4 regions of the Paenibacillus tianjinensis genome follow, and region 1 is predicted to be linked to each of the others. Evidence: predicted binding sites of a transcription regulator. Region 1 holds the regulator's gene; each other region holds the start of a gene.
What was found. The regulator Rex, encoded in region 1, represses fermentation and respiration genes when NADH is low (regulators of the CRP and FNR family bind a similar motif). The targets are predictions, from matches to a motif close to TTGTGAAATATTTCACAA.

Region 2: a site for Rex is predicted at 2,853-2,870, ahead of JRJ22_RS07755 (flavocytochrome c). Genes of this name have one in related genera too.
Region 3: a site for Rex is predicted at 2,170-2,187, ahead of adhE (bifunctional acetaldehyde-CoA/alcohol dehydrogenase). Genes of this name have one in related genera too.
Region 4: a site for Rex is predicted at 1,486-1,503, ahead of JRJ22_RS27355 (formate/nitrite transporter family protein). Genes of this name have one in related genera too.

What each region holds. Positions count from the first base shown of each region.
Region 1 covers NZ_CP070969.1:3,941,339-3,946,819, forward strand. Annotated here, with positions in the region: gene JRJ22_RS17920 (hypothetical protein) at 1-171, opposite strand, end outside; gene JRJ22_RS17925 (cell wall elongation regulator TseB-like domain-containing protein) at 652-1,170, opposite strand; gene JRJ22_RS17930 (amidohydrolase) at 1,207-2,508, opposite strand; gene JRJ22_RS17935 (redox-sensing transcriptional repressor Rex) at 2,495-3,148, opposite strand; gene dinG (ATP-dependent DNA helicase DinG) at 3,317-5,481, opposite strand, start outside.
Region 2 covers NZ_CP070969.1:1,794,939-1,800,419, forward strand. Annotated here, with positions in the region: gene dcuS (DcuS/MalK family sensor histidine kinase) at 1-1,566, shown strand, start outside; gene JRJ22_RS07750 (response regulator) at 1,563-2,294, shown strand; gene JRJ22_RS07755 (flavocytochrome c) at 2,888-4,432, shown strand; gene JRJ22_RS07760 (NAD(P)/FAD-dependent oxidoreductase) at 4,518-5,481, opposite strand, start outside.
Region 3 covers NZ_CP070969.1:4,397,217-4,402,697, reverse strand. Annotated here, with positions in the region: gene JRJ22_RS20590 (carbohydrate ABC transporter permease) at 1-303, shown strand, start outside; gene JRJ22_RS20585 (ABC transporter substrate-binding protein) at 435-1,907, shown strand; gene adhE (bifunctional acetaldehyde-CoA/alcohol dehydrogenase) at 2,263-4,884, shown strand; gene pflB (formate C-acetyltransferase) at 5,145-5,481, shown strand, end outside.
Region 4 covers NZ_CP070969.1:5,887,166-5,892,646, reverse strand. Annotated here, with positions in the region: gene JRJ22_RS27360 (FAD-dependent oxidoreductase) at 1-1,360, shown strand, start outside; gene JRJ22_RS27355 (formate/nitrite transporter family protein) at 1,604-2,431, shown strand; gene JRJ22_RS27350 (molybdopterin-containing oxidoreductase family protein) at 2,814-4,916, shown strand; gene JRJ22_RS27345 (MFS transporter) at 5,051-5,481, shown strand, end outside.

The DNA.
Region 1 (5,481 bases):
GACCTCTTTACGGTTAATAGTAATATGTGAATCGTTGACTCCTTCGTAGGATGATACAATCTTTTGGAGCGGCTCCTGCACAGCGAACTGGCGATAGGAATACCAGCCTCCAAAGAGCAGCGCAGCAGACAACAAAGACGTTAAAAGCACAGGCACAAGACGTAATTTCAAGAAACGTCCTCCTCTCAGATGTGGGGCTATAACTATATGAATGCAATAGATAGCGTGTCAAACAGGTTTCCGATTCTGACATGCTCTTTGGCATGTCTTAATACAAATAGTAGTATATCATATGTGTATATACGATTCCGAATAAAATTGTGAATATATTTAAAATTTTCGATACTAATTTCTGGGTGTTTTATTGCTCTTTGCCCCTATATCGACAAAAAAGACCTGAATGATTAGTTCATTCAGGTCTTTTTGCCGGATTGTTTGCAAATTTGCGAAAATATTATTCTAGCAAGATATTAATTTTACTAGTCACATAAACGGCGAAGTTCCGGCAGTCTGTGCTGTTCCTCATCATCGTATATATCAATCATATACATCATTGTCTATATCATGCATCATCAATACGCTTCATCAAAAAAAGAAAACGGCAGGTAAACAGTTACCTGTCCACCCGCCGCCTGCTTCTCCTACACTATCTCATTTGTTTGGAAGACTATAGCCCTCACCGATCGCCGTACCATCCGCGAACCGGTAGAACTGGTAATAATACCTGTTGTCCAGTTTGTAAAAAACCTGCCATGCGTATTCACCGTTAAACACACCCGGAAGAAGCCTCTTAATTGCTGCACCCGGTAGCTGAGCGGCTATAATAGCGCGGATTTGCTGCTCCGATGTCCCTTTTGACAGCTCTTCCGCATAGATATCGTTGGCGCCGCCAGCAGGTTTACCGTCAACTGTAAAACGGACCCAGACCATAAGCTTCGTCCCGGCACTGTTTTTCCCTGTAAGCACCCAGTAGACTGAATTTTCATCCCACACCGATTTCTGCGCTTTAGTGATCTCCGTCAGTCCGGCACGGGACTTAGCAACTTCCTTGGCTGCGTTCCGCTCATTCCACTGGTCCTTCATGATATAGGCATAGAACTGCCCGAGTCCGAACAAAAGGAGCAGCACCACGCCAATCCCCAGCGGAAGCCATTTTTTCCTTTTCCTCAAAGTGCAGCTCCCTTTCCTTAAAATAACAACCTGAAATTACCGTTTGAGCAGGCTTTCAAAGGTTTCCTGCGCCTTACGGCGGATTTCTTCCTCATCCAGCGTCAGACACCGGCCGTGCTTTACAACCTGCCGGCCGTTAATCCAGACATGCTCAACATCCTTGGCACTTGCCGAATATACGGCGTGGGAGAGCAGATCAGAATGCGGCAGCAAATGAGGCTGGTCAATATCAATAGCAATAAAATCAGCCTTCATACCTGCGGCAAGGCGCCCGACATTGTTCAGATAGATCGAGGCAGCGCCGTATTCTGTCGCCATCAGCAGTGCTTCCGGAGCCGGTACTGCAGTCGGATCTCCGCTTACACCCTTATGGATCAGCGCTGCAAGCCGCATTTCCTCGAACATATCCAGGTTGTTATTACTGGCTGCTCCGTCAGTTCCGAGCGAGACCTTCACTCCGGCTCTCAGCAATTCAGGTACACGGGCAACTCCGCTCGCGAGCTTCAGGTTACTGCCCGGATTATGGGATACGCCAACCTTATAACGGGCCAGAATCTCAATTTCTTCATCATTCAAATGTACACCATGGGCAATCAGGGACGGTCTGGTGAACATACCGAGCTTCTCCAGATGAGCCACCGGGCGCAGGCCGTAATCGGCCACATTTTGCTCTACCTCATGGCGCGTTTCGGACATATGCGTGTGCATCGGCAAATCCAGATCATGGGCTGCCTGCACAAATTTCATGAAAAATTCGGGCGGACAAGTGTACGGAGCGTGAGGCGAGAGCATTGCCGTAATCCGGCCGTCTGCCTTGCCGTGCCAGTTCCGGGCGAACTCTACGGCTTCGGCAAGCTTCTGGTTCTGCACATCCTCCGGGCATAGACCGATCGCACCGCGCATGAGCACCGCACGGATGCCGGACTGCTCTGTCACCTCTGCAACACGGTCCATATGATCGTACATATCCAGGAAGGTCGTTGTGCCGCCCTTCAGCATCTCGAGAACAGACAAGGCAGTCCCCCAGTATACATCGTCTCCGGTGAATTTCGCTTCCATCGGCCACATTTTTTCCTGCAGCCAGCTCTGAAGCACCATATCATCACCATAGCCGCGCAGAAGCGACATCGCTGCATGGCCATGAGTATTAATCAGACCCGGCATAAACAGCAGGCGGCTGCCGTCAACGGTCAGGACACCCTCTTCAAAGGCGGGCTTGTCTTCCCCTATGTATGTGATCAGGTCATTTTCTATGGTCATATAACCGCTCAGGACGGGTTGCACCGAACCAGGTACGAGGAAGCGTCCATTTTCGATTACTGTCTTATTCCTGCTCATCCGAATGTTCTTCCTTTCCATCATGCAAATAATAGGCCAGACTCTGGAGGTCGGTTGTAAAATCGGCTGCATGAATGCGAATTGTTGGCGGGGTTTTTAAAATTACCGGTGCAAAATTCAGGATCGCTTCGATCCCTGATTCCACCAGAATATCAGCTACATTCTGAGCTTCGTTGTCCGGAACGGTGATGATCCCAATCCGGATCCCCTGATCACGAATCGTCTGGCCCAGCTCTTCCATCGGCTGAACAGTCAGGGAGTTGATCTTCTGTCCCACTTTAGGCGCATAAGAATCAAAGACAGCCGTAATTTTCATCGTATCCTTCAAATAGGCGTTATAGTTGGACAAGGCGTGACCGAGGTTACCGGCACCGACCAGAGCCACGTTGATCTGCTGGTCAAGCTTGAGGATGTGGCGGATTTTCTCGATCAGGTAGGATACATCATATCCAATGCCCTTTCTGCCAAAATCACCGAAATAGGCCAGATCCTTACGGATCTGAGCCGGGTTGAGATCCAGCTTCTGCCCTAGCTCCTGAGAGGAAACTGTGGCGATTTCACGTTTCTGGAGATCGTTCAGAAAACGCAGGTACACAGGGAGCCTGCGGACAACAGCCTCCGATATTTTATCCGATTTCATGTTTTCTCCTCCTAAAATAAAAATCACACTAATGCATAGCTTATGAATCCGCGAGGCGCGTTCCAGCAGCATAACCGGGAACGCGCATGCGGAGTTTAGAACATTTATGGTCAAACTATCAGAACAAAACAGTACAAGATAATTGCAATTTCCGGTTGCTGAAGGAGGTCACTGAATGTTGGACTCATTGCCGCCTTCAAGCCATTCTTCAATTCTCGGAACCATCTGATCTGTCAGCATATGCTCCATTTTGGGACCGGGAAGAGAATACAGGAAATACTTCCCGTAATAGGCTTCGATGACCCTGGTATCATATACAATGACAATTCCCCGATCCTGAGCCGTCCGAACCAGCCGGCCAAACCCCTGCTTGAAGCGGATAACCGCCTGCGGAACAGACAGCTTCATGAAAGGATTCTTCTTCTGAGCCTGTAGCAGCTCGGACTTCGCCTCTGCGAGCGGATGGTTGGGCGGCTGAAACGGAAGTCTGACGATCGCCAGGCAAGTCAGTGCCTCTCCGGGTATATCAACACCTTCCCAGAAGCTGCTGGTCCCGAGCAGCACCGAAGCCGAGCTGTCCTGGAACCGCCGGATCAGCTTGCTGCGGCTGCCTCCCTCCACCCCTTGGCCAAGGACCGTAATATCCTCAGATGCCAGTGCTTCCTTAAGCGGGTCATATACCTGACGCAGCATCTTATAAGAGGTGAACAGCACAAGCATACGGCCTTTGGTTGCGACCGCCGTTTCCGCCAGTGAATGCACCAGCTTATCCACAAAGCGGGCATCCCCCACACTGCCCTTGACGCTGGGGAAATCACGCGGAATAACAAGCAGCGCCTGTTCGCGGTATTTGAACGGTGAAGGCAGCAGTGCTGTCATCAGACGGTCCTGTTCGGCGGCCTCGCTAAGTCCAAGATTATCGATCATGAACTGGAAGGATTTATCCACGGAAAGTGTCGCTGATGTCAGCACAATACTCTTCTTCTTGTCGAAGAACAGCTCCTTAAGCTGTGTGCTGACATCAACCGGAACGGCATACAGCTGCAGCGATTTGCCGCGGTAGTTGCCGCTACCCTCCATCCAATAAACGATGTTCTCGTCATTTAAACCCATGAAGAAACGGATCTGTTCACGGATTGAGGCTAGATCCTTAAACAAGCCGCCAATATCAGTCACCAGACTGTCCGATGAGGACTGGCTTTCTGTATCACGCATCTCGCTGAGCATTTTGTCGCCTCTGCGGATAATATCGCTAAGGCTTAAATTCAGCGTATTTTCTAATGCAGCCAGCTCATCCCAGTCCTTCGGCTTCTTACCGGGATGAAGGCGTGTCACCAGCTGCCCGGCCTCACCCGCTGCTGCGTCACTTCGTTCAGGCAGGAGGCCAAACAGCTTGTCGCTGAGTGCATCCCAGGTTTCCTTAACCGTCAGCAGATCGGGATAGATCCTGTCGATCACACCGCTCCACTCGGAAGCCTCTTCGCTGCCGGAGGATTGGAGAGTCTGGCGCAGCGCCGGCAGCTGTCCGTTACGGCTGTCTTTATACAGCCGCGTCAGGGTGTGGGCTACCGTGAAATACTTCATCTGCATGCCAAGATGCTTGCCGGCCACATCCTCCAGATGATGAGCTTCATCAATCACAAGATGTTCGTAAGCAGGAAGCAGCTGATGCCCGGCCTTCACATCGGCGAACAGTTTGGAATGATTAGTAACGACCACATCAGCAATGCCGGCCTCATGCTTGGCCCGGTGATAATAGCATTTGCGGAACCATGGGCAGGCGCGGCCCAGACAGGAGTCAGTATCACTCGCCACAGTCTCCCAAAAGTCGCCGCCCCGGCCGTTCAAGTTCAGCTCCTCGTCATCACCAGATTGGGTCTGGGTCAGCCACACAATCATTTGTGCCGCGGTGAGGGCTTCTTCTCTGGGACTAACAAAGTCTTTTTTATTAATTCTGTGTTCAAACTTGCGCAGGCATAAATAATGCCCTCTTCCCTTAAAGATCGCAGCTTTGAACGGAAACGGCACTACGCTCGTGAGCAGGGGGATGTCGCGCTCCCGCAGCTGATCCTGAAGATTGATGGTATGGGTGCTGACCATTACCTTCTGGTCAGTGCGCACGCTCTGATAGATTGCCGGCAAAAGGTAGCCCAGCGATTTACCGGTACCGGTGCCCGCCTCAATCAGCAGATGCTTCTCCTCCTGAAGAGCGGTCTTCACCTCGCCGATCATAATCTCTTGGGCTTCCCGGCTTTCATATTGCGGCAAGGTATCTTTAAGGCGTTTGGTTACTTCAGCCATATAGTCTTCAAAGGATATATTCTCCAAAGGAT
Region 2 (5,481 bases), 2.1 Mb from region 1:
GCATTTATGGGTTCGGCTGTAGTGCTGCTGGTCCTGCTGGTGCTATATATTATTTTTAGTAATCAGATTATTCCGCAGACCCGTCATGCGCTGGAGGATAAAGCGAATGCGATTGCACGTACAATTGCCCTTATGCCGCTGGTATCAGAGGGTTTAAGTGAAGGGCGCAGCAGGGAGATCCAGGCCTATACCTCCAAAATTACCCGCCGCAATGATATTATGTTTGTAGTTGTAATTGATATGAACAGCATCCGCTATTCCCATCCTGATCCCTCTTTAATCGGTAAGTCTTTTGTCGGGGGAGGGCAGCAGGCTGCTCTCCGCGGAGAAGAGAGCATCTCCGAAGGCGAAGGAATGCTGGGTAAGTCTCTGCGTGCCTTTGTTCCCGTGTATACAGGCCAGGGATATCAGGTGGGAGTAGTTGTAGTAGGCCTTTCCATGGAGAAGGTTCAACGTCTGGTGAGGCAAAATGAATGGACGCTTATCGCAATTCTGCTGTCTGGTGCTCTGCTTGGAGCCGGTGGAGCAATCGTTCTCGGCCTGAGGATAAAGCGGATGATCTTCGGCATGGAGCCTGCAGACATCTCCAAGCTCCTGCAGGAGCGTAGTGCTATGCTGCAATCAACACGTGAAGGGATTATAGCAGTGGACCATGAAGCTACGGTCACGATGGTCAACTTGGAAGCAGAGCGGCTTCTTAACACGGCTGGCATTAAGGGGAATGGCATGACCCGCAATATCGCTGATTATTGGCCGGAGCTGGGTCTGGAGCAGGTACTTGCTACCGGTGAACCCAAACAGGACCAGGAGCTTGAGCTGAACGGCATCACCCTGCTCGTAAGCAGTGTGCCGATCCGGGTTAACGGGGAGGTTGCCGGGGCGATTGCCACGTTCCGTGACAAAACCGAGCTGGCTGTCCTGGCGGAGCGGCTGTCCGGCATTTCGGTTTATGCAGATGCGCTGCGGGCAGGCGCGCATGAGTTCATGAATAAGCTGCACGTTATTATGGGAATGACGCATATGGGACTGTATGATGAGCTGCAGCAGTATATCTCGGGGACAGTCAGCAACTATCAGAACGAAATCGGGTCCATCACCCGCATGATTAAGGACCCTGTAATGGCCGGATTTCTGCTGGGGAAGCTCAGCCGGGCACGGGAAGCGGGGATTAATCTGCTGCTTGCGGAGGACAGCTATCTGCCGGAAGCTGCTGATCCGCAGACGATCCATGAGCTGATCACTATCGCCGGCAACCTGCTTGACAACGCAATGGAGGCGTTAGAAGGGCAGGAGGTTAAGGAAATTGAGCTTGCTTTTCATTATGAGCACGGGAGTTTGTGCTGCACGGTGGAGGACAGCGGTCCGGGAATTCCCGAGCTGCTGCAGAAGCAAATCTTTGAACAAGGGTTTTCGACCAAAGGAGAACAGCGTGGGATCGGACTGTACCTGGTGCGTAAAAGTGTAGAGAAACTGGGGGGACGCCTTCAGCTCATCTGCGGTATGGAACCGGGAACTACCTTCATCGCGATAGTGCCATATGCTGTTAAGGGTGAGGAGAATGTATGAATATTAAGGTACTGATTGTCGAGGATGATCCGATGGTCGCGAAATTCAACCGCCACTATCTGGAGCAGGTGGAGGGCTTTGAATTCGCAGGCTGGGCCTCTACGGGTGAGGTAGCGGTGGAGATGCTTGCAGCACAGGTAATTGACCTTGTCCTGCTGGATATATATATGCCCCGGACCAGCGGACTGCAGCTGCTGTCCACTCTCCGTGAGAAGGGGAGTACGGTCGATATTATCGTCATCTCCGCTGCCAGCGACAAGGCCAGCATCCGCAAGGCGCTGCAGCTCGGAGCCGTAGATTACTTAATTAAGCCATTCGAGTTTGCCCGGTTTCAGGCTGCCCTGTCTGCTTACCGGGAGGATTATACCTTGATGAAGCAGCAGGAGCCGCTCAGCCAGCAGCAGCTCGATAAGCTGCTGCGGCATCCGCCTGGAACAGAAGAGGACAAGACGGCAGCACTGCCTAAGGGGCTGTCCGAAGGGACACTGGACAGTATCTGGAACACTATACAGCAACTGGAGAGGCCTATATTTTCAACGGAGGATATTGCGGAGAATGCCCCGATTTCGCGGATTTCTGTGCGAAAGTATCTGGCGTTTCTGAAAGATGCTGGAGTACTCGACATGGAGATCAGCTATGGTGCTGTAGGGAGACCGGTGTACATGTACACGGTTACTCCTGTCGGGCATGACATCATTACGAAATACATCAGCGGCAGCAGCCGTTAAGGGGCCTTCGGGCCTTTTTTTTTTATTTCTGATTCACTTTGTGTGTGCGCGAGTGGTACGGTACGGAATCAAAGGGAAAGGTCCCGTTGATTCCGTCCCGTACGGGCTAAAGGCTGGAATCAGCGGGAAAAATACCTCTGATTCTGCCACGTACGGGCTAAGAGCTGGAATCAAAGGGAAAAGTCCCGTTGATTCTGCCACGTACGGGCTAAGAGCTGGAATCAAAGGGAAAAGTCCCGTTGATTCTGCCACGTACGGGCTAAGAGCTGGAATCAAAGGGAAAAGTCCCGTTGATTCTGCCACGTACGGGCTAAGAGCTGGAATCAAAGGGAAAAGTCCCTCTGATTCCGCCACGTACAGGCTAAGAGCTGGAATCAAAGGGAAAAGTCCCCCTGATTCCGCCACGTACAGGCTAAAAGCTAGAAGCAAAGGTGAAATCCCTCTAGTTCTGTCCCGCACCGGCCACATGCAGTCCCGCTTTGGCCGGTTACTTTAGTTACTAAACGTTTTCTTTAGTTACGTATACTTTCAGGAAGAGGGGCTTTGCCGCTATGATAATTGTGAAAATATGCACAAGGGGGCAGGGTTTACAGATGAAAAAGAAAACAGCAGCCGCTCTTCTTCTCGTTCTCTCCGTTATACTTATTATCGCGGGATGCGGTAACAACAGCAGCAATAGCGCAAGTGAGAGCAAGAGCAAGAACAGCACGGCAACCGCAACTAACGCGCCAAAAGAAACAGAAGCTGTTTCGGGGGCATCCGAAGCAAGCTATACACCGCTCGATCAATTGAAAGATAACTATGACATTATCATTATCGGTGCCGGCGGGGCAGGCATGTCTGCAGCGCTTGAAGCGAAGGCAAAGGGCATGAATCCGGTTATTTTTGAAAAAATGCCGGTTGCCGGCGGAAATACAACGAAATCCTCTTCGGGAATGAACGCTTCCGAAACCAAATTCCAGAAAGAGCAGGGGATTGAGGACAGCAATGATCTTTTCTATAATGAGACGCTAAAAGGCGGTCACGATACCAACGACAAAGAAATGCTCCGTTTCTTCGTTGATCAGTCCGCGAGTGCGATTGACTGGCTGGATTCGATCGGAATCCGTTTGAACAATATTACGATTACCGGCGGTATGAACGAAAAACGTACACACCGTCCTGAGGACGGGTCTGCTGTAGGCCAATACCTGGTTAAAGGTCTGGTGCAAAATGTTCAGGACCAAGGCATTCCGCTGTTTGTAAATGCCGATGTGAAAGAAATTACTCAGCAGGACGGTAAAGTAAACGGCGTTAAGGTCCTGTTTAACCAGGCTGACGAGAAAACGATCACTGCAGCAGCAGTTGTTGTGACCACCGGCGGTTTCGGTGCCAATACGGATATGATCACTGAAGTCAGACCCGATCTCAAAGGATACGTGACTACCAACCAGATTGGCAGCACGGGTGACGGCATTAAGATGATTGAGAAGGTTGGCGGTACGACGGTGGATATGGATCAAATCCAGGTTCATCCGACCGTGCAGCAGGAGAAATCCTATCTCATCGGGGAAGCGGTTCGCGGCGAAGGGGCTATTCTTGTTTCGAGTGAAGGCAAACGGTTCACAAATGAACTGGACACCCGTGATAAAGTCACTGCGGCAATCAATACACTAGCTGAAAAGTCTGCTTATCTTGTATTTGATTCCGGTGTTAAATCCCGTGTGAAAGCCATCGGGCAATATGAGAAAATGGGATTTGTGATCCATGGGGATACACCTCAAGCTTTAGCTGAGGCCATGAAGGTTCCGGCAGACCAGCTGCAAACTACAGTGGACACTTGGAACAGCGCTGTGAAAAATAAACAGGATGCCGAATTCGGCAGAACAACAGGCATGGACAATGACCTGTCCGCAGGTCCTTACTATGCCATCAAAATTGGCCCGGGAGTTCACTACACTATGGGCGGTGTAAAGATCAACACCAATACCGAAGTTCTGGATAAAGACGGTAATCCGATTACCGGCCTGTTTGCAGCAGGTGAAGTAACGGGCGGGCTGCATGGCCAGAACCGGATCGGAGGCAACTCTGTTGCCGAGATTATTATCTTTGGCCGTCAGGCAGGAATTAAATCCGCTGAATTCGTAAAAGCACAATAAGATCCGACTTCTGCAGCGTGCTAACCGGCAAAATGGCAAACACCAGCCGCCAGGGCTCAAAGGAGCCCGGGCAGCTGGTGTTTTTTTAGGTCTGAACTGCAGGAGCAGGGGACGGCTTGGCGGTCCGTGTCAGCGAGAACAGCTCAAGCTCGGGCCGGTATTTGCCGGCAAGAGTATCGGCGAGCAGTTCAGAGGCAATCATGCTATAGACCGTTCCGTTACCGCCATAGCCTTCAATGAAATAACAATGGGGGAACTCCGGATGCGGCCCCACATACGGCAGCCCGTCGCGGGTGGAGCCGAAAACTCCCCCCCAGCAGTATTCCACTTCTACTCCCCTGATTTCCGGGAACAGCGCTTCAAGCTCTTCCAGCAGCCGCCGGCTCTGTGAAATAACTCGTACCTCCCGCCGTTCCGGAGTCGTCAGCTGCTCATCTTTGCCTCCGGCAATAATGCATCCGTCCGGGGTTGTGCGGAAATACAGGTAAGGCCGGGCCGTTTCCCAGATCAGACTTTGTTCATGCCACTTGGGAAGCTTTTTTAGGGGCCGGGTCTTCATAGCATACGTGTTGATCAGCTTGGCCCCCCGGTCTTTTTTCATTTCCTGTGTCTCATACCCCATCGCAAAAATCACATGTTTAGCAAAGATCCGCCCTTGGTCAGTGTAACAGGTAACTCCTTCCGCGCTGAACTCATAATGCCGGGCTTTAGTGTGCTCAAATATGTTAACTCCGCGGGAATGTGCCTTGCTGATCAGGCTGTGGACAGTACGGAAAGGGTTGGTTTCCGCATCACCACTGGAATACAAAGCCGCAGGCTTGGAAAAAGCGTAATGGGCACGCACCTTGTCCTCATCCCAGAATTCTGCGTCAAAGCCGTGTGCCGTCAGGGTTTCGTATTCCTGCAGAAGTAGAGGAACATCCTCGGGAGTGCTCGCATACAGCAGGGAGCTGCGGGGAATAATCAGCGGATCGATGTCCAGCTGGTCCGGCAGCTCCAGAATCTTGCCTAAGGCCCTCTTGCACAGCTTATAGAACAGTACCCCTTGT
Region 3 (5,481 bases), 460 kb from region 1:
TCGGAGCCGAGAAGCTTTTTCTCCATTGCTGTTCCGCTGTCCGTGCCGATTTTTGCTACGCTGGCCATCTTTATTTTTTCTACAGCGTGGAACGACTGGTTCTGGCCGTCACTGGTCATGCACACGGAGGATAAATATACGCTCGCGACTGCGATCTATAAGTATGTTATCAACGTCAAGGCGCTGAATACGAACATTAAGTTTGCAATTCTCTTCCTGGTGTCACTGCCGCCGATTCTCGTGTTCCTGATCTTCCAGAAGTTCATCATGCGCGGAGTAACCTTGTCGGCTGTGAAAGGATAAGCACGGATAACCGGTTTTATATGGAATCGTAAACCTGCACATGAAAGGAATATAAATACACCTCGTTTGTAAACGATTTCTCTTTTAAGATGAATTTGTAAGTTAATTATGAATTGAAAAGGGGAGTTTCAATGCGTAAATTTTCCAGCGTATTAGCAGGTCTCCTTGTGGCCGGTTCGTTGTTATCCGCTTGCGGCGGCAACAATAACAACAACGGAAATGCCCAGGGAAATACAGGGGAGGAAGCGTCTCCGGCACCTGCCACAGCAAATACGGAAACAAATACTGCTGCAACAAATGCACCTGCCGATGATATTACCCAGAGAAAAGTAACGATCAAAATCCACTATCCGACGCCTGACCTGACAGAGATGCGGGCGCAGGAGGACGACCGGATCAAACGCTTTCAGACGGAATATCCGAATGTAGAGATAATCAAGGACGACTGGCAGTACAATGTCAGTGAAATCGGAGTGAAAATGGCCGCCAATGAAGCGCCAACCTTCTTTAACACCTATGCTACAGAAGCCAAATTCCTGGTGGAAAAGGGCTGGGCTGCTGATATTACGGAGCTGTGGAACAAATATGAATACAAGGATCAGATCAATCCGGTGCTGCAAAATCAGTTCATCATTGACGGTAAGGTCTACGGTGTAACTCAAAAAGGGTATGTAACCACAACAATGATTAATAAGAAGATGCTGGATGACAAAGGCGTAGCCGTTCCGGCGATGGACTGGACCTGGGATGATATGCTGAACACCGCCAAAGGGGTAGCTGATCCCAAAAAAGGGATTTCCGGAATCGCCCCAATGGGGAAAGGTAATGAAGCTGGCTGGAACTGGACCAACTTCCTGTTCGAAGCCGGCGGGGAGATCCAGAATGTGGAGGGCGGCAAGGTCGTTGCTACCTTTAATTCCGAAGCAGGGGTAAAAGCACTGGATTTCTATAAAAAGCTGAGATGGGAAGCGAATGCTATTCCGCAGGACTGGGCACTAGGCTGGGGGGATGCAGTCGGGGCATTCCAGCAGGGGCGTACAGCGATGGTAATGGCCGGCTCCGACGGCGTCATTGAACAGGCACTGAACCAGGGCGGACTCAAACCGGAGGATGTGCTCACCTATCCAATGCCGGCAGCTCAAAAAGGCGGCAAGCATACTGGAGTACTTGGCGGCGACTACCTCGTAATCAACCCGAACGCTTCTAAAGATGAGCAGGAAATGGCCTTCCGCTATATTACATTTGATTATTTCTCTGATAAAGGCCTGGGTGCGCTAGATGCGATTCTGCAGCAGCGCAAGGCGGACGGCAAGTATTTTATCCCGCCGCTTCTGGACTATTATGCTGCTGATTCTGATTTCGGCAAGAAAACAAAAGCCGTATACGACAAGTATTCCGACATTGTGTACCAATACAACCCTGACATTATGGCTCTGCTGGATGGTAAGCCTGAAGCACAGTACAACACTCAGGATTATTATGCAACTATGTCCAATGTGATCCAGGAGCTGTTCTCCAAAAAAGGCACAGACTCCAAAGCGCAGCTGGATGCTGCCGCCAAAACGGTGCAGGAGAAATTCTTCGATACTATTAAAGTAGAATAGAATACGCTGGTAACGCCAGAAATGAAAACAAGACGGGCCATTCTTCTGAATCGGGAGAACAGCCGTCTTGTTTTTTTGTTTGTCAAAATCAGACAAAAAGCAGCAATTTCAAATTCTCGTGAACCTGGAGAACCTGGGTTTCAAAAGTCAACATGAAACCGTAATATAAATATTACCAAAATATTTTTATAAAAAATGGAACTAGAACCTGATTATGATTGAATGAAAGCGCTTTGAAAACAAATCAAAAAAACTTTATACTTTGTGAAAGAATTCACTATACAAGACGAGGAGGATGTGATAAGATAAATGTGTAGAGAAAAACAACCTAAAAATTGACAGGAGGACGAGGGAGATGGCAGTTAAAAACGAAGTCGCCGCCCAAGTGAAACAAACCACCGCTGAAGAGTATATTCAGACTTTGGTGGATAAAGCAAAGAAAGCCCTGGATGCGTTCATGGAGCTAGATCAAGAGCAGGTTAACACAATCGTTCATGCAATGGCGTTGGCAGGTCTCGACAAACATATGTACCTGGCGAAATTGGCCGTCGAAGAAACAGGACGCGGAGTATACGAAGACAAAATTACGAAGAATATCTTCTCAACTGAATATATCTGGCACGGAATTAAGTACGACAAGACAGTAGGCGTTATTGAAGATAACACTTATGACAACTTCCAGAAGATTGCTGAACCAGTCGGAATTGTAATGGGGATCACACCGGTAACCAACCCAACATCCACCACGATGTTTAAAGCATTGATCGCCGCTAAGACACGTAATCCTATTATATTCGGTTTCCATCCATCTGCGCAAGAGTGTAGCGCGGCAGCAGCCAAAATTCTTCATGATGCAGGCGTTAAAGCTGGTGCACCTGAGAACTTCATCCAATGGATTGAACTTCCTACTATGGACAAAACAAACGCACTGATGAACAATCCTGACGTTGCACTGATCCTGGCAACCGGCGGATCGGCAATGGTTAAAGCAGCTTACAGCTGCGGCAAACCGGCACTCGGCGTAGGTCCTGGTAACGTACCTGCCTTCATCGAGAAGAGTGCTAACATCGATCAAGCAGTAACAGACATCATCCTTTCCAAAACCTTTGATAATGGTATGATCTGTGCTTCCGAGCAAGCCGTTATTATTGAAGAAGCAATTTTTGACCAAGTGAAGAAGAAAATGATCGCGAATGGCTGCTACTTCGTTAACAAAGATGAAGCTGCTAAGCTGACCAACGGCGCAATGAACGTAGAAAAATGCGCAGTTAACCCGGCAATCGTAGGTCAATCGGCAGTGAAAATCGCTGAAATGTGCGGTATTCAGGTTCCAGCCGGCACGAAGATTCTGGTAGCTGAAATCGAAGGCGTAGGCACTAAATATCCGCTGTCCGCTGAAAAGCTCAGCCCGGTTCTGGCTTGCTACAAAGTTAAAAATGCAGACCAAGGTATCGAACGCGCTGCAGAAATCGTTGAATTTGGCGGCATGGGCCACAGCTCGGCTATCCACTCCAACAATGAAGAAGTTATCATGAAGTTCTCGAACCGCCTGCAAACAGGACGTATTCTTGTGAACTCGCCTTCGACACATGGCGCCATCGGCGACATTTACAATACGAATATCCCTTCGCTTACCCTGGGCTGCGGATCTTATGGTCGCAACTCGGTATCGCAGAACGTTACTGCAATCAATCTGATCAACGTGAAAAGGGTGAACCGTCGTACCGTGAATATGCAATGGTTTAAAGTACCTGACAAAATTTACTTCGAAAAAGGATCCACTCAGTACCTGACTAAAATGCCTAACATCAGCCGTGTAGCAATCATCACGGACCCTATGATGGTTAAACTGGGTTATGTAGAAAGAGTAGAGCACTATCTGCGTCAACGCCAAACACCTGTAGCAATTGAAGTGTTCTCGGAAGTTGAACCGGATCCATCGACTACTACAGTTGAAAAAGGTACTGCTATGATGAACAGATTCCAACCGGACTGCATCATCGCACTCGGCGGCGGTTCCCCAATGGATGCTGCAAAAGGAATGTGGTTGTTCTATGAACACCCGGATGCTGACTTTGACGGATTGAAACAGAAATTCATGGATATCCGCAAACGTGTCTACAAATTCCCTGAGCTGGGCAACAAAGCGAAATTCGTTGCAATCCCAACAACATCGGGTACAGGTTCGGAAGTAACTCCGTTCGCAGTTATTACTGACAAAACAACTGGCAACAATACTAAATACCCATTGGCTGATTATGAGCTGACTCCAGATGTTGCGATCGTTGATCCAGAGTTTGTATACAGCTTGCCTAGAACTGCTGTTGCTGATACCGGTATGGACGTATTGACACATGCAATTGAAGCTTATGTATCTGTAATGGCTAGTGACTATTCCGATGGTCTGGCAATCAAAGCAATTCAATTGGTATTCCAGTACCTGGAAAAATCAGCGCTGACTGGCGACAAGCTGGCTCGTGAAAAAATGCATAACGCATCGACACTCGCTGGTATGGCTTTTGCTAACGCGTTCCTGGGCATCAACCACAGCTTGGCGCACAAATGGGGCGGTCAATACCACACAGCGCATGGTCGTACCAATGCCATCCTGATGCCGCACGTTATCCGTTACAATGCCAAAAAACCTACGAAGTTCGCTTCGTTCCCTAAATATTCGCACTTCGTAGCTGACGAGCGTTATGCCGAAATCGCCCGCATTCTGGGATTGCCGGCCCGCACTACTGAAGAAGGCGTAACTAGCCTGATCAATGCAATCCGCGATCTGAACAAAAAACTCGGTATCGAAGAGTCGTTCTCGGCGCTTGGCTTCGATGCTAAGGATTTCGAATCGCGTGTAGATTACCTGGCTGACCGTGCATTTGAAGACCAATGTACTACTGCCAACCCTAAACTGCCGCTGGTAACTGAGCTGGCTGATGTATACCGCAACGCATTCTACGGAAGATTCGACGTATAATTGGCGCTTGCTTAGCAAAAAAGAAGTTTAAAGGTTAATATGGGACTAGATGGTAGTGACAAATATCACCGGAAAGGTGATATTTGTCACAGTCCTTTTTGAGAAAATAAACTAAAATGTTTATATAAACAACGTTCCCGGATATGAAGTCGCGATTGTGAATTTTATAACAACCATATCATTGGGATCACGAGACACGGGATTAACCTTCAAGCCCGCGATCTCTACAAATATTATAAATATATATGGAGGGATTTAGCATGTCGGTGATTGAAAAAGATGTACAAGAAGTAAAGTCCGGTTGGAGAAGTTTTGCAAAAGGTAAATGGTCCAAGAAAGTTGACGTTAACAACTTTATCGCAACAAACATCAAGCCTTACGAAGGAAATGAAGATTTCCTCGTAGGTCCTACAAGCAACACCACTGAACTGTGGAAGATCATCTCCCAGCTGAGTAAGGAAGAAAGAGACAAAGGCGGCGTATGGGACATTTCCCTGGATACTGTCTCCACTATTACTTCCCATAAACCAGGCTACATCGACAAAGATAAGGAACAAATTGTAGGCGTGCAGACTGATGCTCCTTTCAGACGTTCCA
Region 4 (5,481 bases), 1.9 Mb from region 1:
AGTAGCAGTCATTGGATGTACCCATGCCGGAACCGCCGCAATTGTTAATACCGCACAGCTTTACCCGGATGCCGAGATTACGGTTTACGAACGCAATGATAATATTTCCTTCTTGTCGTGCGGTATTGCTCTATATGTGGGTGGAGTCATTAAAGATCCGCAGGGCTTGTTCTATTCGTCACCGGAAAAGCTTGCTGAACTCGGTGTTACCACTAAGATGCGCCATGAAGTCATCAAGGTAGACACAGCCGGCAAAACGCTGCGCGCCCGCAATCTGGCGACCGGTGAGGAATTCAATGATTCCTATGACAAGCTGATCATGACGACTGGTTCATGGCCGATCGTTCCGAAGCTGGAAGGCATGGAGCTGGACGGCATTCTGCTCTCGAAGAACTATAACCATTCCAATACCATTATTGAAAGAGCACAACAGGTCAACAGAATTACGGTTGTTGGTGCCGGATATATCGGCGTTGAGCTGGTAGAGGCCTTCCAGATGAACGGTAAGCAGGTTACGCTGATTGATGGCGAGGACCGCATCCTCAGCAAATATCTGGATGAAGAATTCACCACTCCGATCCAGCAGTCGCTTGAGGATCACGGTATTAAGCTGGCGCTCGGTGAAAAGGTAAGCTCATTTGCCGGTGAGAACGGTAAAGTGACCAAAGTGATTACGAGCAAAGGCGAGCATGAGACAGATCTGGTTATCCTCTGCATCGGCTTCCGTCCGAATACAGAGCTGCTGAAGGGGCAGGTAGATATGCTGCCTAATGGCGCCATCATGGTCAATGACTATATGCAGACCAGCCTGCCGGATGTCTTCGCTGCCGGTGACAGCTGTGCGATCCATTACAACCCGACCGGACAGCATGCCTATATCCCGCTGGCAACAAATGCCGTCCGTATGGGAACACTGGTCGCCCGCAATCTGGTGGAGAACACCATTCCTTACATGGGAACACAGGGAACTTCGGGAATCAAAATATATGAAGATAACATCGCCGGCACTGGTCTGACTGAGGATGCAGCGAAGGCTGAAGGTATGGATGTAGAAAGCGTAATGATTACCGACAACTACCGTCCAGAATTTATGCCAACTTTTGAACAGGTGCAGTTGAAAGTGGTCTATGCCCGCGGTACCCGCCGGATTCTCGGTGCACAGATTATGTCCAAGATGGATCTGACCCAATCGATCAATACCGTGTCGGTCTGCATTCAGAACCGTATGACCGTAGACCAGCTGGCCTTCATTGATTTCTTCTTCCAGCCGCATTACAACAAGCCTTGGAACTTCCTGAATACAGCCGGCCTTCAGGCCTTGCCGAAAACTATCGAGCGTAAAGAACCCGTAACTGTATAATAAAAAGCTTAAAACCGGAGCCGCAGCTCCGGTTTTTTTGTGCTGTCTGCACGGACTCTGAAAAATTGCCCCCGTGTGTTTTTTATCCTATGCACCTTCTCCTTCCTAAGGTAAATTTGACATGTCAGTGAAAACTTTCACGAAGTCTTTCTTGAGGTGACATTTATCACGTAAATGTGATTGGGATCACGCTACAATGGCATAAAGGAACAAATTTTAAGTAAATAGAAGGGGATAGGAATCATGGCTTATAACAAACCGCAGCAGATCGCCGAGGTCACGGTAGAGAACGGGATCAAGAAAGCCCACAACCCGCTTGCCGCTGTACTCATTCTCGGTTTTCTGGGAGGAGCGTTTATTGCGCTCGGATTTTTACTGGATATTCGCGTCATTGCCGGCGCTCCGAAGGAATGGGGCTCCATCGCTAACTTTATCGGGGCTTCCGTCTTCCCGGTAGGGCTTATTCTGGTGCTGCTTGCCGGAGGGGAACTTCTGACAGGTAATATGATGGCGGTACCGCTGGCATTCATGGCGAAGAAGATTTCGTTCTGGGAAGTGATCAAGAACCTGGTGCTGATTACGCTCAGCAACCTGGCAGGTGCATTGTTCGTTGCTTATTTCTTCGGTCACGTGGTCGGTCTTACGGCAGATGGAGTGTACCTGGATAAACTGGTCGATATGGCCGAACATAAGATTGATGTAACCTTCCTGCAGGCTTTTGTCTCGGGGATTGGCTGTAACTGGCTGGTAGCACTGGCAGTTTGGCTCTCCTACGGAGCGGATAATTTCAGCGGCAAAATTCTCGGGATCTGGTTCCCGACGATGGCCTTCGTAGCTATCGGCTTCCAGCACGTTGTAGCTAACATGTTCCTGATCCCTGCTGCTATATTCGAAGGACATTTCACCTGGGCCCAGTATTTCGGCAACTTTGCTCCGGTCTGGCTCGGCAATCTCACCGGGGGAGCTATTTTTGTAGGGGCAGCTTATTATATGGCTTATCTGCGCAAAACGCCTGCAGCTGTTCAAGCGGTAGAAGGCGTAGCTGCTTCCGGTGTGAAGAAACACGCTTAAGTTACAGGCTCAGGCAGCCTGAATTGAACTTATAAGATACGCTTACTGTCATAGACATTCCTTGTGCTTGTTTTTCTCCAGTCCGCTTATGCGGATGTGTGGGGAGGAACGCCCAGGGAATGTCTTTTTAATATGGGGATTCTCTAATATGGACAACACAAAATTCGCCGTGCATATCCGACTCGGGGGAACGAAATCGGGCTCACGGCGAATAAATAGGGAGTGTTTCATATGTTCTATTACCCGGGGATTCTTAGAACGAAACAGGGCGTTTACAGCTATTTTCTTTACGCCCGGAAGAGCTGGGCTTACAATGAAAAGATAAGCTATATTATGAACTCAAGAGATCATCATACCCAATACAAAAGGGAGGACTATTGCCTTGAAGCATAGCAAGGACGGCATATTTCCGGCGGTATGTCCACTGGATTGCCCAGACACCTGCGGACTGCTGGTGCATAAACAGGATGGAAAAATTGTAAAAGTAGAAGGTAATTCCGAGCATCCGGTGACCCGGGGAGCCATCTGCAATAAGGTGCGGAACATGGCGGAGCGCGTACACCATCCCGAGCGTCTGATGCATCCCCTCCGCCGCACCGGCCCAAAGGGCAGCGGAGCTTTCGAGCAGATCAGCTGGGATGAAGCGATTACGGAAATTGCCGGGCGCTTCAAGCAGCTGTCACAGGAATACGGGCCGGAGAGCATCCTCCCGTACTATTTCTACGGCAATATGGGCGTGCTCAGCGTGGGCGGCATGGACCGGCGCTTCTTTAACAGGCTGGGCGCAAGCCGGCTGGATGCCAAAATCTGCAGCGCGGCCGGCACGGCCGGCTGGGTGTACACTATGGGAATGGACGGGGGAGCCAGCCCGGAGGATACGGTAAATGCCGATCTGATTATCGTCTGGGGCGGCAATATTGTGAGTACCAACATGCATCAGGTCGTATTCGCGGAGCAGGCGCGTAAGCGCGGCGCGAAGGTAGTAGTCATTGATGTGCACCGCAACCGGACAGCCCAGTGGGGGGACTGGTTCCTGCCGCTCTACCCCGGTACAGATACCGCACTGGCGCTTGGACTGATGCATATTCTGTTCCGGGACGGGCTGACAGACGATGCCTTTCTTGAAAAGTACACAGTAGGACATAAGGAACTGCGTGAACAGGCGCTGGGCTACCCACCAGAGCTGGTGTCGCAGATTACCGGCGTGGCTGTGCAGGATATCGAACAGCTTGCCAAGATGTATGGCGAAGCGCAGGTTCCGTATATCCATATCGGCAACGGTCTGCAGCATCACGACAATGGCGGGATGAATGTCCGCAGCATCGCCTGTCTGCCGGCGCTGGTCGGCGCGTGGCTGAAGCCGGGCGGAGGGGCGGTCAAGTCCAACGGCGCCTATTCCTCGACCAACGCCCGGGCGCTGGCCCGTCCCGATTTGCGGAGCAATCCGCGGGGACGCAGCATAAATATGAACCGGATCGGCGAGGCGCTGGAGCTGAAAGAGCAGCCGATTATGAGCCTGTTCGTCTACTGCAGCAATCCGCTTGTGGTTGCCCCTAATGCCGATAAGGTTAAGGCAGGCTTTGCCCGTGAGGATCTGTTCACGGTTGTGCATGATCTGTTTATGACCGACACGGCGCTGTATGCCGATATTGTGCTGCCGGCCACCTCGACTTTTGAGAATACGGATTTATTCGGCTCTTACTGGCATCATTATATGCAGCTCCAGGAGCCTGTTCTAGAGAAGCAGGGCGAGTGCAAAAGCAATGTGGAGCTTTTTTCGCTGCTGGGGAAGGCCATGGGCTTTGAACCGGAAATCTTCGGCCAGTCCGAGCTTGAGATGATCCGTGAGACGCTTGACCATCCCAGCAATCCGTATATGAACGGGGTCACGCTGGAACGGCTGATGGCGGAACGGTTCGTCAAGCTGGACATGAAGCCTAAAGCGCATTATCTGGAGAACCTGCCTACCCCTTCGGGCAAAATCGAGCTTTATTCCCAAGCGATGGAGCAGGCCGGCCTGCCTCCACTGCCTCAGTATACTCCGCTGAAGGAAGGGTATGACGGGATGCGGCGTCCGGAGCAGGGAGCAGCGTATCCGCTGATGTTCATTTCCCCGCCGAACCATAATTTCTTGAATTCGACGTTCGGTAATGTGGACAAGCATAAGAAGATGGAGAAAAAACCGGCACTGCAGATTCATCCGGAGGATGCGGCGGCACGGGATATTGCAGACGGTGATGATATTACCGTGTATAACGGCAGAGGTATCGTAGAACTCACGGCTATGGTTACAGAGAAAATGCTGCCGGGTACAGTGATCAGCCAGGGGCTGTGGTGGGAAGGCGAAGGAACAAGGCAGCGTGTGAATGTGTTAACGCCGGACCGGCTGAGCGACATGGACGGTGGGGCGACCTTTTTCTCGTCCACTGTTGAAGTCAAGAAGCGGGAGCAGGCCTTGGTTTCACCCGGTTCTATGCAGCTTTAGATTAAGAAACATCAAACGTTCTGTGTTCGAGTGACGCGTCATAACGTCAATGCATAAGCTTGCCCTTCACCCTGTTTTGGGCGGATACTGGATGGAATTAAGACATATATGTAACAGGGGATGAAAGACAAGTCATGAAGTTTCTGCAAGACTATCCGAAGGAAGTCAAAGTATTTTTGATCGCAAGTCTCGTCAATGCGACCGGCAGTGCACTCATGTGGCCGCTTGTAACGATGTATGTATTCGATGAGCTGGGACGCAGCATGAAGGATGCTGCACTCGTTATTGTTATTCAATCGCTTGGGGGAATATTCGGACAATTGCTGGGCGGCTCGCTCTATCATAAGGTCGGTGTGAAACAGCTGATTGTCGGCGGTCTGGCCATGAATGCCCTCGCTTTGTTCGCCCTGCCTGCGGCAAGCGGAAACTGGCACATATTCATGGTGGTTATGGGTCTCGTGGGGCTGTTTAACTCCATGTCGCAGCCTGCGATTCAGGCCTTTGTCGGCTTCCGCTTTGCAGAGCGGCGCGGGGAGCTCTTCAATGTAATCTATGTTGCGAATAA